4 regions of the Oceanobacillus sp. FSL K6-2867 genome follow, and region 1 is predicted to be linked to each of the others. Evidence: riboswitches for the same ligand, from Rfam matches in the RefSeq annotation. Region 1 holds a riboswitch; each other region holds the start of a gene.
The links. Region 1 has a riboswitch for S-adenosylmethionine ahead of NSQ77_RS16795 (LLM class flavin-dependent oxidoreductase). Riboswitches for the same ligand answer to the same signal wherever they lie in the genome.
Positions count from the first base shown of each region.

Region 2: linked by a shared signal. The riboswitch ahead of NSQ77_RS00305 (carboxymuconolactone decarboxylase family protein) and the one ahead of NSQ77_RS16795 (LLM class flavin-dependent oxidoreductase) in region 1 are both predicted to bind S-adenosylmethionine.
Region 3: linked by a shared signal. The riboswitch ahead of NSQ77_RS13015 (homocysteine S-methyltransferase family protein) and the one ahead of NSQ77_RS16795 (LLM class flavin-dependent oxidoreductase) in region 1 are both predicted to bind S-adenosylmethionine.
Region 4: linked by a shared signal. The riboswitch ahead of NSQ77_RS04000 (cyclase family protein) and the one ahead of NSQ77_RS16795 (LLM class flavin-dependent oxidoreductase) in region 1 are both predicted to bind S-adenosylmethionine.

Region 1 covers NZ_CP150144.1:3,480,638-3,483,772, reverse strand. Annotated here, with positions in the region: gene NSQ77_RS16800 (alpha-L-glutamate ligase) at 1-416, opposite strand, end outside; gene NSQ77_RS16795 (LLM class flavin-dependent oxidoreductase) at 434-1,489, opposite strand; SAM riboswitch class I at 1,579-1,685, opposite strand; SAM riboswitch class I at 1,813-1,920, shown strand; gene ssuE (NADPH-dependent FMN reductase) at 2,162-2,713, shown strand; gene NSQ77_RS16785 (LLM class flavin-dependent oxidoreductase) at 2,746-3,135, shown strand, end outside.
Region 2 covers NZ_CP150144.1:60,732-63,866, reverse strand. Annotated here, with positions in the region: gene mtnN (5'-methylthioadenosine/S-adenosylhomocysteine nucleosidase) at 1-206, shown strand, start outside; gene sigK (RNA polymerase sporulation sigma factor SigK) at 289-993, opposite strand; SAM riboswitch class I at 1,607-1,713, shown strand; gene NSQ77_RS00305 (carboxymuconolactone decarboxylase family protein) at 1,839-2,504, shown strand; gene NSQ77_RS00300 (LLM class flavin-dependent oxidoreductase) at 2,534-3,135, shown strand, end outside.
Region 3 covers NZ_CP150144.1:2,659,842-2,662,976, forward strand. Annotated here, with positions in the region: gene NSQ77_RS13015 (homocysteine S-methyltransferase family protein) at 166-1,215, opposite strand; SAM riboswitch class I at 1,329-1,427, opposite strand; gene NSQ77_RS13020 (SE1832 family protein) at 1,568-1,750, opposite strand; gene NSQ77_RS13025 (phospho-sugar mutase) at 2,002-3,135, shown strand, end outside.
Region 4 covers NZ_CP150144.1:852,484-855,618, reverse strand. Annotated here, with positions in the region: gene NSQ77_RS04010 (5-methyltetrahydropteroyltriglutamate--homocysteine S-methyltransferase) at 1-20, opposite strand, end outside; gene NSQ77_RS04005 (5-methyltetrahydropteroyltriglutamate--homocysteine S-methyltransferase) at 65-1,168, opposite strand; gene NSQ77_RS04000 (cyclase family protein) at 1,190-1,942, opposite strand; SAM riboswitch class I at 2,042-2,144, opposite strand; gene NSQ77_RS03995 (MBL fold metallo-hydrolase) at 2,325-3,135, shown strand, end outside.

The DNA.
Region 1 (3,135 bases):
TTATGCTTCGTTATAAATTTCTTCCCTTCAAATGCCTGTGCTGCTTGTAAAATATTCTCTCTTCCAACAGCAGCAATTGTTTTCGGTGTCTTAACTCCATACTTTTCAAGCTCAAGGTATTGCAAAACCTTGCTTACTTCAAGCTGCAATGCACGGCTTCCATTGATTACTGTTCTTCCATGATGCTCTAACCATGCAAGAACAGCATTCGTTAATTCTGGTGCAAACCGATTTCCACGTGTGTGTGACGAAGCACTCATTCGATTGTAAAAAATCCCTTCTGGAGGTGCTGTGCTCAAATCAATCTTACCGCTATCAAGCAACCAATCTTCAAAAGGCAAATTAAGCTCTTCTAATCGTTTCAGCAGATGTTCAGTCCACTCATTATTTTCATGGATGACATATATTTTACTCATTTTTATTCTCCCCTAACTTAAATACTCGTTAATGATTTTCGTATTTCCTCAACCTTTGGCATCACTTGATTTGCAAAGCGCTCCAGCTCTTCAAGCTGTGGCGAGCATTGTAATAATAGTTGATCTACTCCAGCCTCTTCATAAGCTAAAATTCGCTTGGCAATTTGTTCCGGTGTTCCAACAAGGTTTGGTCGCAAGCCTCGGTTTGACACTGAATAATCTTGCAATTTCAGCTGTTGTTCAAGCTCTGACTTCGCAGTAAAATCCTTCATTCCTGCATAACCAGCTGCATCTTTAACTGTCGTAATGCGTTTTAATTCTTCCTGTGCCTCTTCCTCCGTATCTCTGCAAATGACATAGGCAGCCATACTAAATGATTGCAATGCTTCTTTTTCAGCCTTCTTTCTGCGTTCCTTCATATCTTCAATTTTAGTCTTAACTTCTTCCACTGTACCGCCATGCATCACATATGCATCACAATAGGAAGTAATAACCTGCTTTCCTTTTTCACTCTCACCACCAGCATATAAAATAGGATTCGGCCGCTGAATTGGCTTTGGTGATAAATTCGTATTTGCAATGTTATAAAACTTTCCATCATAAGAAAATGTGTCTTCTGTTGTCCATAGTCCTTTTAAAACCTCTAAAAACTCACTTGTACGATTATAGCGATCATTATGTTCTGTAAATTCTCCGCCATATTGCTTTGCCTCTTCCTCCCACCAGCCAGAGACAACATTTAAAGTGAAACGGCCATTGCTGATACGGTCAATGTTTGCAGCCATTTTTGCCGTTACTGCCGGGTTATGAAATACTGGACGGACCGCGGTCATAATTTCAATTTTATCGGTAACTGCTGCTAGTGCGGCCGCTGTCGTCCATGCTTCAATTGAATCAGCTTCAATCCCTTTAATATCATTCAAATATAGTTCAGCAATTAATGTTGTATCATAGCCTAACTTTTCAGCATGCTGAATGACTTCCTTGGCATAACCATATGTCGGTGGCATGTTTTCATCTTCTACATTTCTTAGCCATCCGCCAAAAATCGGTAACCAAAATCCATATTTCATTTTTCCATCTCCCCCTTATCTCTGTTCAGCAAAAAAACCTCTATTCTAAGATAAGAATAGAGGTTTTACATGTTATCTATGTATGCTCTTTCTTATCTTTCAAGCAGTCTGCTTGATGGAATTAGCACAGTATTCTTATAAGAACCTGTTGCCGAGGCTTCCTTGGGCCATGTCCCTCCACCTCTCGTGATAAGATAAATCAAATAATAAAGTTGTTGGTTGAATAATAATATAAAACTTACGAAATGTCAATCAATTAATTCTTATAATTCTTAGTTGACTTATATGATTTGATATATTAGAATATATCCAACAATTAAAAATTCTTATCAAGAGAAGCTGAGGGAACTGGCCCTATGATGCTTCAGCAACCCCTAATTATTATTAGAAAGGTGCTAATTCCAGCGAGATTTTTTCTTGAGAGATAAGAGCTGATAAATGATGTAGTATACCCTCTTTTCTCTTTTTAGAAGAAAAGGGGGTTTTTTGGCCGTATTAAAAATTTGGTATGTACTAATTAAATATTAACTGCAAACTAATGTGCAATCCTTGACAGCAATTATTGCACATACTTGAAGAAAACGATCGAGAAGATAATCCGCAGTTTCTTTTAAGTACGATATTACAGGTGTTTCGCATAGTTCAAATAAAAAGCAAAAGGAGAATGTTTACATGAGTGAAATTATTGTCCTGTCTGGTAGTCCATCTGAATTTTCGAGGTCTGAACAGGTGCTCAAATATTTAGGTGCTTTATTAGAAAGCGAGCAATTTTCAGTAACCCACATTTCCGTAAAAGACGTACCATATGAAGATTTATTTCAAGGGAATTTCAATAGTTCATCTGTTAAAGAAATTGCAGCCAAAATCCAGAATGCCAAAGGACTTATCGTTGGATCTCCAGTGTATAAAGGTGCGTATTCCGGTGTGCTGAAAGCGTTAATTGACATACTGCCGCAGGACATTCTGAAGCATAAGCCAGTACTTCCGCTTATGACAGGCGGAAGTCCTTCCCATTTACTCGCTGTAGAATATACCTTAAAGCCAGTTCTCGCTACACTAAAAGCGCATAATTTAAAAGGTCTTTACCTGCTGGACAGACAAATTGATAAGCAGAAATCTCTTCCAATAATTGATGATGATATTTTGCAACGAACAAAGAAGCAGCTTTATTACTTTATCCAGCTTATAAATAATTCAGCTGCAAGAGAAGCTGTCACGTACTAGGGTTGTTAAAAAATTATAAAAGGAGAACTAATATGACTGCTAAACGTATTTTTTTAAACGCCTTTGATATGAATACTCCTGGACATCAATCACCAGGATTATGGGCACACCCTGATGATCAATCCCATCGTTACAAGGATAGTGAGTATTGGACTAATCTTGCAAAAACATTAGAAAAAGGACGATTCGACGCGGTATTTATCGCAGACGTCCTAGGAACGTATGATGTATATGGCAATTCCCGTGATGCTGCAGTAAAAAATGGGGTCCAATCTCCAGTTAATGATCCATTTTTAATCGTTCCTTATATGGCAGCAGTTACAAAGCATCTTGGTTTTGGAATAACTGCCTCTGTTACACATGAGCACCCATATACGTTTGCACGTAAAATCAGTACATTGGACCATCTAACAAATGGACGT
Region 2 (3,135 bases), 980 kb from region 1:
ATGGTAAATTCCCGACAATGCTGGCCTCAGAGATGGAAGCAGCAGCTGTTGCTCAGGTTTGTCATCAGTACAACAAGCCATTTGTTATTATTCGCGCACTATCTGATATTGCAGGAAAAAAATCATCCATCTCGTTTGATCAATTTCTTGAAACGGCCGCTAAAAATGCAGCACAACTAATTATTGCTGTAGTCAAAAGCATATAAAAAAACAATTATAAGAAAAGCAAAAGCCCAGAGACAATGATAAATTCATGTTTCTGGGCTTTTTGATAACTTGTAAATTAACCTAATTATTTCGCTCCTTTCGATAGTACTCATGAAACACCTTCATAAGGGCTCTTTTCTCAATTCGTGATACATAGCTGCGCGATATATTCAATTTTTTTGCAATTTCTCGCTGTGTCATTTCATTATAGTCATTTAATCCATAGCGATAAATAATCACTTCCCGTTCTCGTTTATCGAGTACAGAAAAATATTTTTGCATTTTGGCGATTTCCATATTCAATTGGATGTATTCAATTACATTATCATTCTCTGCTTCGAGTATATCAATTAAGCTGATTTCATTGCCTTCTTTGTCCTGGCCAATTGGATCGTGTAATGAAACATCTTTTTTCACCTTTTTCAATGCACGCAGATGCATCAATATTTCGTTTTCTATACAACGAGCAGCATATGTTGCCAATTTCGTTCCCTTATTTGTAGAGAAGCTTTCAACCCCTTTTATAAGACCGATTGTTCCAATGGAAATCAAATCTTCCATATCCTCACCAGTATTTTCAAACTTTTTTACAATGTGAGCAACAAGTCTTAAATTATGTTCAATCAGTTTGTTTCTAGCTGTTTCGTTTCCATTTTGCATTTCCTCAATGTATTTCGCTTCTTCATCAGGGGGTAATGGTTGCGGGAATGCATGATTTTTTACATAAGAAACGAAAAAGAGGGCTTCCTTAATTAGAAGAGCAAGCACAGATAGAATCCCGGACAAACTCAGGTCACCTCCTAAAGAACAATCTGCTTCAAGAATGGGCTTTTGCCTATATAACATCTTTATGAAGCAGTAAGGAGATTCGTGTCTGTCCCAGATAATTAATTATGAAAACGATTTTATTTGATATTAGAGAAACGATTAAAACCCTGATGCATCCTATCAGAATTACATACAGCTGGCGGTTTTTACAGACACAATAACTTATCGCTAGAAGTAACAAACTGCATTGTCAAGATAAAGAAGGAGCGCACTGTGTGGGTACTATTCTTGCTGGTATGTATGCGGGAACTGTGAAAAACAGAAACACAACAGATCGTGGCTGTTTTGAATTGAATAGGGATCTTTAATGGTGTTGATATATTCAAGGCAAAGGATGATGCAGTAGTACAAGAGTATTGGATTATTGGGGCTGCATAGGATTTAGATAAGAATAAGCTTTCTGCATAGCATTTTGGAATCAACTCGTTTCAGTAAAAAGCGGGTAAATAGGACAAAGGAACGTTAATCGACATCATATATCTAACTTTTGTAGTAAATTCAAAAAATATAGTTGACAAGTTCTATTGCCCGGTGTATGATGTGAACAATTCCTACAAATTGAATATGATTTTTCTTATCAAGAGTCAGGGGAGGAACTGGTCCTATGATCCTGCAGCAACCGTTACCAAAATGTAACAAGGTGCTAATTCCAGCAAGCATATGCTTGAAAGATGAGATTAGAGATATAAAACCTCTTCCTCATCGGAAGAGGTTTTTAATTTACTTTAAAGGCAAGTAATATGATAGGAAAAATTATATTTCGATGAATAGGTAAATTTAAATTGAAAAAGGGAGCGAAGAAAATGAGTATAACAAAAACAGATAGCTTGTACAGAAAGGATTACTTTGGAAGGATTCACGAATTAAAGAAACATGCACCCAATGCTTTTGAGTCATTTTTTGCTTTTAATAATCAAGCATTGGCTGAAGGGGAATTATCGGTAAAGGTAAAAGAATTAATTGCAGTTGCTGTGGCGCATATTACCGGGTGTCCGTATTGTATTGATTTACATGTCAAAAATGTGAAAAAACAGAAAGCAAGCAAAGCAGAGGTAGCAGAGGCAATTTTTGTCGCAACAGCATTAAAGGCGGGATCTTCAGCAGCGCATGGAGTAAATGCACTAAATGCTTATGATGAAAACGGGGATGAGGAGCTGTATAAAGCATCCTATTTTAATCGTATAAAGGAATTTTCCAAGTTAAATAAAGAAACATTTAAGGCATTTCTGGATTTTGATCATCAGGCTATAAAAGCAGAAAATCTGAGTGAGAAAGAAAAAGAGTTAATTGCAGTAGCTTGTGCCCATACAACAGGTTGTGCATATTGTATTGATTTGCACACAAAAAATGCGAAAAAAACAGGAGCAAATTTAAATGAGATTTCGGAAGCAATTTTTGTTGCAGTAGCGCTTAAAGCTGGATCAGCAATCGCTCATAGTGTAAACGCATTAAATGCTTACGATGAATAGAAATTGATACCATAAGAGGAGTGTTTCGTTTGAAAAAGCAGATTCATTTGAACGGATTTGTACAAAACTCGCCATCCCCGCATTCCATGGGGTTGTGGAAACATGAGAGAGATAAGGGAGTATTTCATAATCGAATTCATTATTGGACAGAAACAGCACAAGTGCTGGAGCGGGGAAAATTTGATGCCGTTTTTATTGCTGATGTTCTTGGTACGTATTCTGTTTATGGAAACAATCATGATGCTGCGATTAAACATGCTGTGCAATTGCCGGCACATGACCCCTTGATGCCAATATCAGCTATGGCTGCAGCAACGAAGCACATCGGATTTGCCCCGACAATTTCAGCAACCTATGCACAGCCATATGCACTGGCACGTCAGCTTTCAACACTGGACCATTTGACGGAAGGCAGAATTGCTTGGAATGTAGTAACTTCGTATTTAGAGAGTGAGGCAATTAATCTTGGTTTGTCGGGTAGATTACCTAAAAATATACGCTATGACCGTGCTGATGAATTTCTTGAGGTCGTTTACAAGCTATGGGAGCACAGCTGGGATGATGAAGCAGTTGTTTACGACAAGAAGACAGACACCTTTGCAGACCCCAAAAAGGTACATATAATCAATCA
Region 3 (3,135 bases), 820 kb from region 1:
TGCCCGCTATTTCTATTTTCAGGAGTATAGTATGGAATGAAAGAAAGCTCAATTATAGCTTTAGGGATAACGTATCTGAATCAATTTATGGCACAGGAAACGATGAAAAAAGCCTAATTCCTTCGTGTTAATTGAGAAATTAGGCTTCCACATATTATTAATCTATCAGGCTTTCAGTCGATAATTTAAATTGTGCTCTTGAAGTGTTTTGTCTTTCCCAAACAAGAAGTGCTTCTCCATATCAGGAGAGTATTTCGAATTAACTGTTTCAATGCCTACAGCTTCTGCCACTGCCCGCAGCATCGCTGGTGAGGCACCACAGCAAAGTCCAATATAATTAATGCCTATATCTTTTGCCTCTTTCGCCCACTCAGCTAGCTCGTAACGGTTGTGGTACAGCGGATCCAGGGCAGTAGGAAAAGTTGTTTCTGTAGGTAAGTGACAACTGCATCCTCCATCGGGCAAGTTAAAGAATGTTGGATTTTCTTCTGTAGTACGATATGGAATTGGTAATCCTGCTACATATCCATCTACATTTTTTCGAATGTCAGCAAGGTATGGCTGCATCGTTTCGGGACCTCGGAAACAATTCATTCCAACCACTAATGCGCCTTTTTCAGAAAGTATTTTACAGGATTCTTCCACGGTGAAACCATCTCTTAATATATTCTCACCCATTAATCCTAATGTAATAACTGCTGGCAGACCTTGTTTGGTGATTTCCTCTAGTGCTATTAACGCCTCTTCATGATAATAAAATGTTTCACCATTTATGAAGTCGACACCTTCTTCTTTACACCATTTCACCATCTCTTCAAATATACTTCTAACTTTATCCTTTGATTCAGGTAAATCTGGATTGAAAATATTAGTATTCGATATATTTCCAGCTACCAGCGCTTCTTCTTTTGGATGCTCTTTTGCAACCTCTTTTGCTAAACGAATGGCATTTCTGTTTAAAGGCTCTAATAAATCTTCTTTACCGATAATCCGCATTTTTTCCCGGTGGGCATTGTATGTAAAAGCTAATACAACGTCAGAACCAGCATTCATATAATCCCTATATGCCTGTTTCAATGCCTCAGGATTATCCAGAGCCACCTCAGGAACAAAGGATCCTGCCTGCAAATATCCCCTTCGTTCCAATTCAAATAAATAACCTTCTCCTGCAATTACAGTTCCTTCTTTTAAACGTTCCTCTAAACTTCGCTTCATCATTTTTCCTCCTTCTGATTTTTATTGGTTGTTATGCCTGGGCAAGTTAAATAGTGAAAATAAAAACCCCCTTCCTAAAATAAGAAGAGGGTTTGGCTGTGTGCTAAGTACTCTTCTTATCTTCAAGCTTCACGCTTCTGGAATTAGCACAGTACTAAAAGTCTGTTGCTGAGGTTTCACAGGGCCAGTCCCTCTACCTCTCTTGATAAGAATATTCGGTATTATTTTTATTATCACATACAATAAGTCAAATTTTTAAAAAAGTCAAGACAAATTTTAAAACAGTAAATATTTTTATAAAAAGTTAAGCTTTATTCCAGCATAAACCAGGCGATTATGCTTTAGTCCTTGATTATTCATCTATTTCTTCCAGCTGGCGATTCACTTCCGCAATCTCACCCTCCAACCGAATTAACTGCTCTTCTGCAGAGGAGACTCTGCCCTTAACGTATTCCAGCTTGTCCATATCACTTTGAATACGAACATAATCGGATTTCAATTCATCCAGCTTTGCTAGCAGTTGCTGCTTTGTCATTGATTATACCCCCAATTGATTAGTTATATCTATTATAGCAAAAGCATTCCTTTCATAAAGGAACAAGGTACAATTAAGATGTAGAATGGTACTGCTTAAAAAAGAAGATCTGTACTCATCCCGTAATTTTTGGAGGGGTATTTTGCAGGCAATCTTTATGAATGACTTCCAGATATTATGATAAAGAGTTATAGTATAAAGCATAAAAGTATGCTAAAATTTTGACATATATAATGGCAGGGGGTAATGTTGTGAACAATTGGGAAGCAGTCTATCAAAAATGGGATTCATTTGAAGATCTCGACAAAGATTTAAAAACAGAATTACATAAGATTAAAGATAATAAGCATGCGCTGGAAGATGCATTTTATAAAGAATTAACATTCGGCACTGGTGGGATGCGAGGTGTTCTTGGCGCTGGTGTTAATCGGATGAACATTTACACAGTAAGGAAAGCTGTTAACGGGCTTGCAAACTATTTATTAGCAAATCAGGTTAACGTACGTGACAGAGGTGTTGTTATTGCCTATGATTCCAGAAATATGTCAAAGGAATTTGCTGTTGAATCGGCAAAAGTGCTAGGTTCCTATGGAATAAAAACACATATCTTTGAATCATTGCGTCCAACACCGCTTCTTTCCTTTGCTGTCCGCTATCTGCGAACTGTTGCAGGAATCATGATTACTGCAAGTCATAATCCGCCGGAATACAATGGATTTAAAGTGTACAATGAAACAGGTGCTCAAATTGTTCCAGAAGAGGCAAGTCTAATCATAGAGTCGATCCAAAAGACGGAAGATGAGCTGACAGTGCCGTTTATGGAAAAAGAAGAATTAGAAGAAAAAGGCCTGCTTAATTGGCTTAGTTATGAAATCGATAATGCGTACCTTGAGCGTTTGTACCATATGACAAAAATGGACGAGACTGTGCATCAGCAGGAAAAGGATCTTCAGATTGTCTTTACACCTTTGCATGGAACGGCTTATAACTTAGTAACGAAAGGACTTGAACAGCTTAATTTTCCGAATGTAGCGGTTGTAAAAGAGCAAGCTGAACCTGATCCGATGTTTTCTACGGTAGCATCACCAAATCCGGAAGAGCATCAAGCATTTACGATGGCAATAAAGCTTGGTAAACAAACGGATGCTGATATTTTGCTCGGAACGGACCCGGATGCTGATCGCTTAGGAGTAGCAGTTAAAAATAAAGCTGGTGAATACCAAGTGTTAACAGGAAACCAGCTTGGAGCATTATTGCTCGATTATATTTTGTCGCATACCAATCCACAGGTTTACCAAAATCCACGTATGATTAAGACGGTTGTTTCTACAGAGCTTGGAAGAGCAATTGCAGAATCATATGATGTAAAAACACTTGATACATTA
Region 4 (3,135 bases), 1.8 Mb from region 1:
TTTACTAAAGTTTTTGTCATGATCTATTCCTTCTTTCTTTAATTTTTTAGATGTGAAAGAAAAATTATCCCCAAATTTCTTTTGAAATGTCTACGATAAATTTCAGTTTTTTCCATTGTTCTTCTTCTGTTAGCTTGTTACCATGGTGGGTTGATGCGAATCCACACTGCGGACTTAAAGCTAATTGCTCCAACGGTACATAGTTACCAGCTTCTTGAATGCGTGCTTTCAATGCCTCTTTATCTTCAAGTTCACCAAATTTAGATGTTACAGCGCCAATGACTACTTGTGCACCGCCCTCTGGGATATACTTCAATGGCTCAAAGGTTCCAGAACGGTCATCATCATATTCCAAGAAAAATCCATCTACTTTTTCTTTTGCGAATAATGTTGGTGCAATTTTTGCGTAGCTTCCTTCAAACGCCCAGGTAGATTGATAGTTTCCGCGACATAAATGAGTCGTTACAACTAAATCTTCTGGTTTATCTTCTAGTACACCATTCGCAACTCGGAGCGCTAAATCGATTAAATATTCTCTTGTTAATTTACTATCATTAAATGGAATCGTATCAGAGCTCAATCCTGCAATATAAACATCATCTAATTGCAGGTAGCGGCAGCCTGCATCGTAAAATGCTTTTATCGCATCACGGTAAGCGACGATAATATCATTTGCATATACCTCGATGTCTGGATAGACATCTGTATTCCGAATTCCAGCATTGAACAACTGATTTGGACTTGGAATTGTTTGTTTTGCGACAGCTCTGTCACCAACAATTTCTTTAAATTCAATAAAGTCTTTAATGAATGGATGTTCTGGGTCAAATGCTATTTTTCCAACATTGCGCACGTCGTATTTTTCCGTTTCTACGTCTACAAATTTAAATCCATGGTCTGGTACATAGCCTTCAATTCCAATAAAGTGCTCTAAGAAATCTGTATGCCAAAATCTTCTGCGAAACTCCCCATCGGTTACAGCCTGAAGGCCAACTTCAATTTGTTTATCAACTATTCGCTTAATTTCCTCTGTCTCAATCGCACGAAGCTCACTTGTGGAAATAGCTTCTTCTTTAAAATCCTTTCTCGCTTTATGTATCCTTTCAGGTCGTAATAGGCTTCCTACGTGGTCTGCTTTAAATGGTGCTTTAATTAATGTTTTCGTCATGAAAATCCCTCCATATTTTTATTAAGGTAATATTGCAAAAGATCTTACTGGAAATCCAGTTGCTTTTTCTGGTTTGGCAACGATATTAAAGATATAAGCTCCTTTTGTTGGTACTTTATCTAAATTGGTTAGTAGCTCTATCTGATATGTATCTTGTTCCAGCACATAATACTCGCCAATGAGTGAGCCATTTTTTCGGACATCGATGGAGGAATCTGTATCAAATGTTTCATGACCGACAGCATTTATGTTTCTTTCTTCAAATAAAAATCGCAGTGCGTCGATTCCCCATCCAGGCAAGTGACTATTGCCTGCTTCGTCCTTATTTTCAAAAGCAGTCTTATCTGACCAACGTTTACTCCAGTCGGTTCGTAATGCTACGAATGTATCTGCTTCAATCTCTCCATTGGTTGCTTCAAATGCTAGAATATCTTCTTTAGATAAGGTGAAGTCATTATTTTCTAAAGCTTCCTTTGACTTATCGATTACTACAAGTGGTAAAACAAGCTCCTTTAATTCAAGCTCTTCAAGGTAACGTTGATCCTGTACAAAATGAATCGGTGCATCAATGTGTGTGCCGTATTGTCCAGGAAAGTTAAATCGTTGTGCGAAAAAGCCATCATCATGTGTGAAAAGCGTCTTGAATTCCGCATCATCAAATGCTGAAAAATGTGGTGAATCTGGACCAAACGCATGCGTGAGATCTACCCATTTCTTTTCTTTCAGTAATGCAATTGCCTGTTGCAATTCTGTTCCTGCTTGAACCGTTGACAATTGAATCCCCCCAATAGTTTTTTTAACATCTTAAGAGAAATGAAAAAACCTCTTCTTAAAAATAAGAAGAGGTTTAGGTACCGTATCGTCTAATATCTCTTCTTATCTTCAAGCAATCATTGCTTCTGGAATTGGCACAGTACTTAAAAAGTCTGTTGCCGAGGTATCATAGGGCCAGTCCCTCCACCTCTCTGGATAAGAAAGTTTTTGTATGAAATTAATAATTAGAATACTCCATACGATTCTGAATGTCAACCATTAAAGTTAAGAAAATTACATGTAGCGTGAAAATCCACTGCAAAAGTTAGAGATTCTTGCAATCTAACTGATGAACGCTAAAATTAATAGTATAGAAAGAGCTTTGTATAATGGGGATGATAATTTGTTAGTAGATGTTTGTGAGGGTATAGAAAAGCTAGTCGTTCGTTTTCCTGGAGGAATGCAAGAGGTAAATAGCTATCTTGTAAAAGGGGAGAATGGCTATACCGTTATTGATACAGGGATTTATGCAGAAGAAGCAATTGCGACTTGGGAATCGCTATTCGATACTGGTGTCGAAGTGGAAAAGGTTGTTTTAACACATACACATCAGGATCATATTGGTCTTGCGAGATGGTTTCAGGATCAAAAGGGTGTTCCCGTTTTTATATCGAAACTTGGATATAAGGAAATGTTGAAACATCGTGATAAAGCTAGAATTAAAGAAAATCTGGCTGATTTGCTTCATATGCATGGGGGCCCGGATTTGCCTGGCAAAATTGGGAATGATTCCTTTATCTATGAATTTGAACCAGATGGATTCTTTGAAGAAACAGATACCATGCTGTTAGGGAATCAGTTGTTTGAGGCTGTTTGGACACCAGGTCATGCTCCAGATCATTATTGCTTTTATCAAAAAGACAGGAAGCTAATGCTAATTGGTGACCATATTTTAAATAACATTTCTCCTGTAATCGGTTTGTGGACAGGCGAGGAATTCGATCCATTAAACGATTATTTTGCATCAGTTGAGCGGATGCAGCATTATCCGACAGAGTTAGTCTTACCGGGGCATGGTGAGAATATCTATCGCTTGGGTGAACGTGTAAAAACTTTAATGCAAAGGCACGAGCGTCGGTTAAACGAGGTAGAAAGCATTGTTAAAGCTGAGTTTTTGACAGCAGCTGGAGTGTGTGAAAAAATTTATGGTGAAT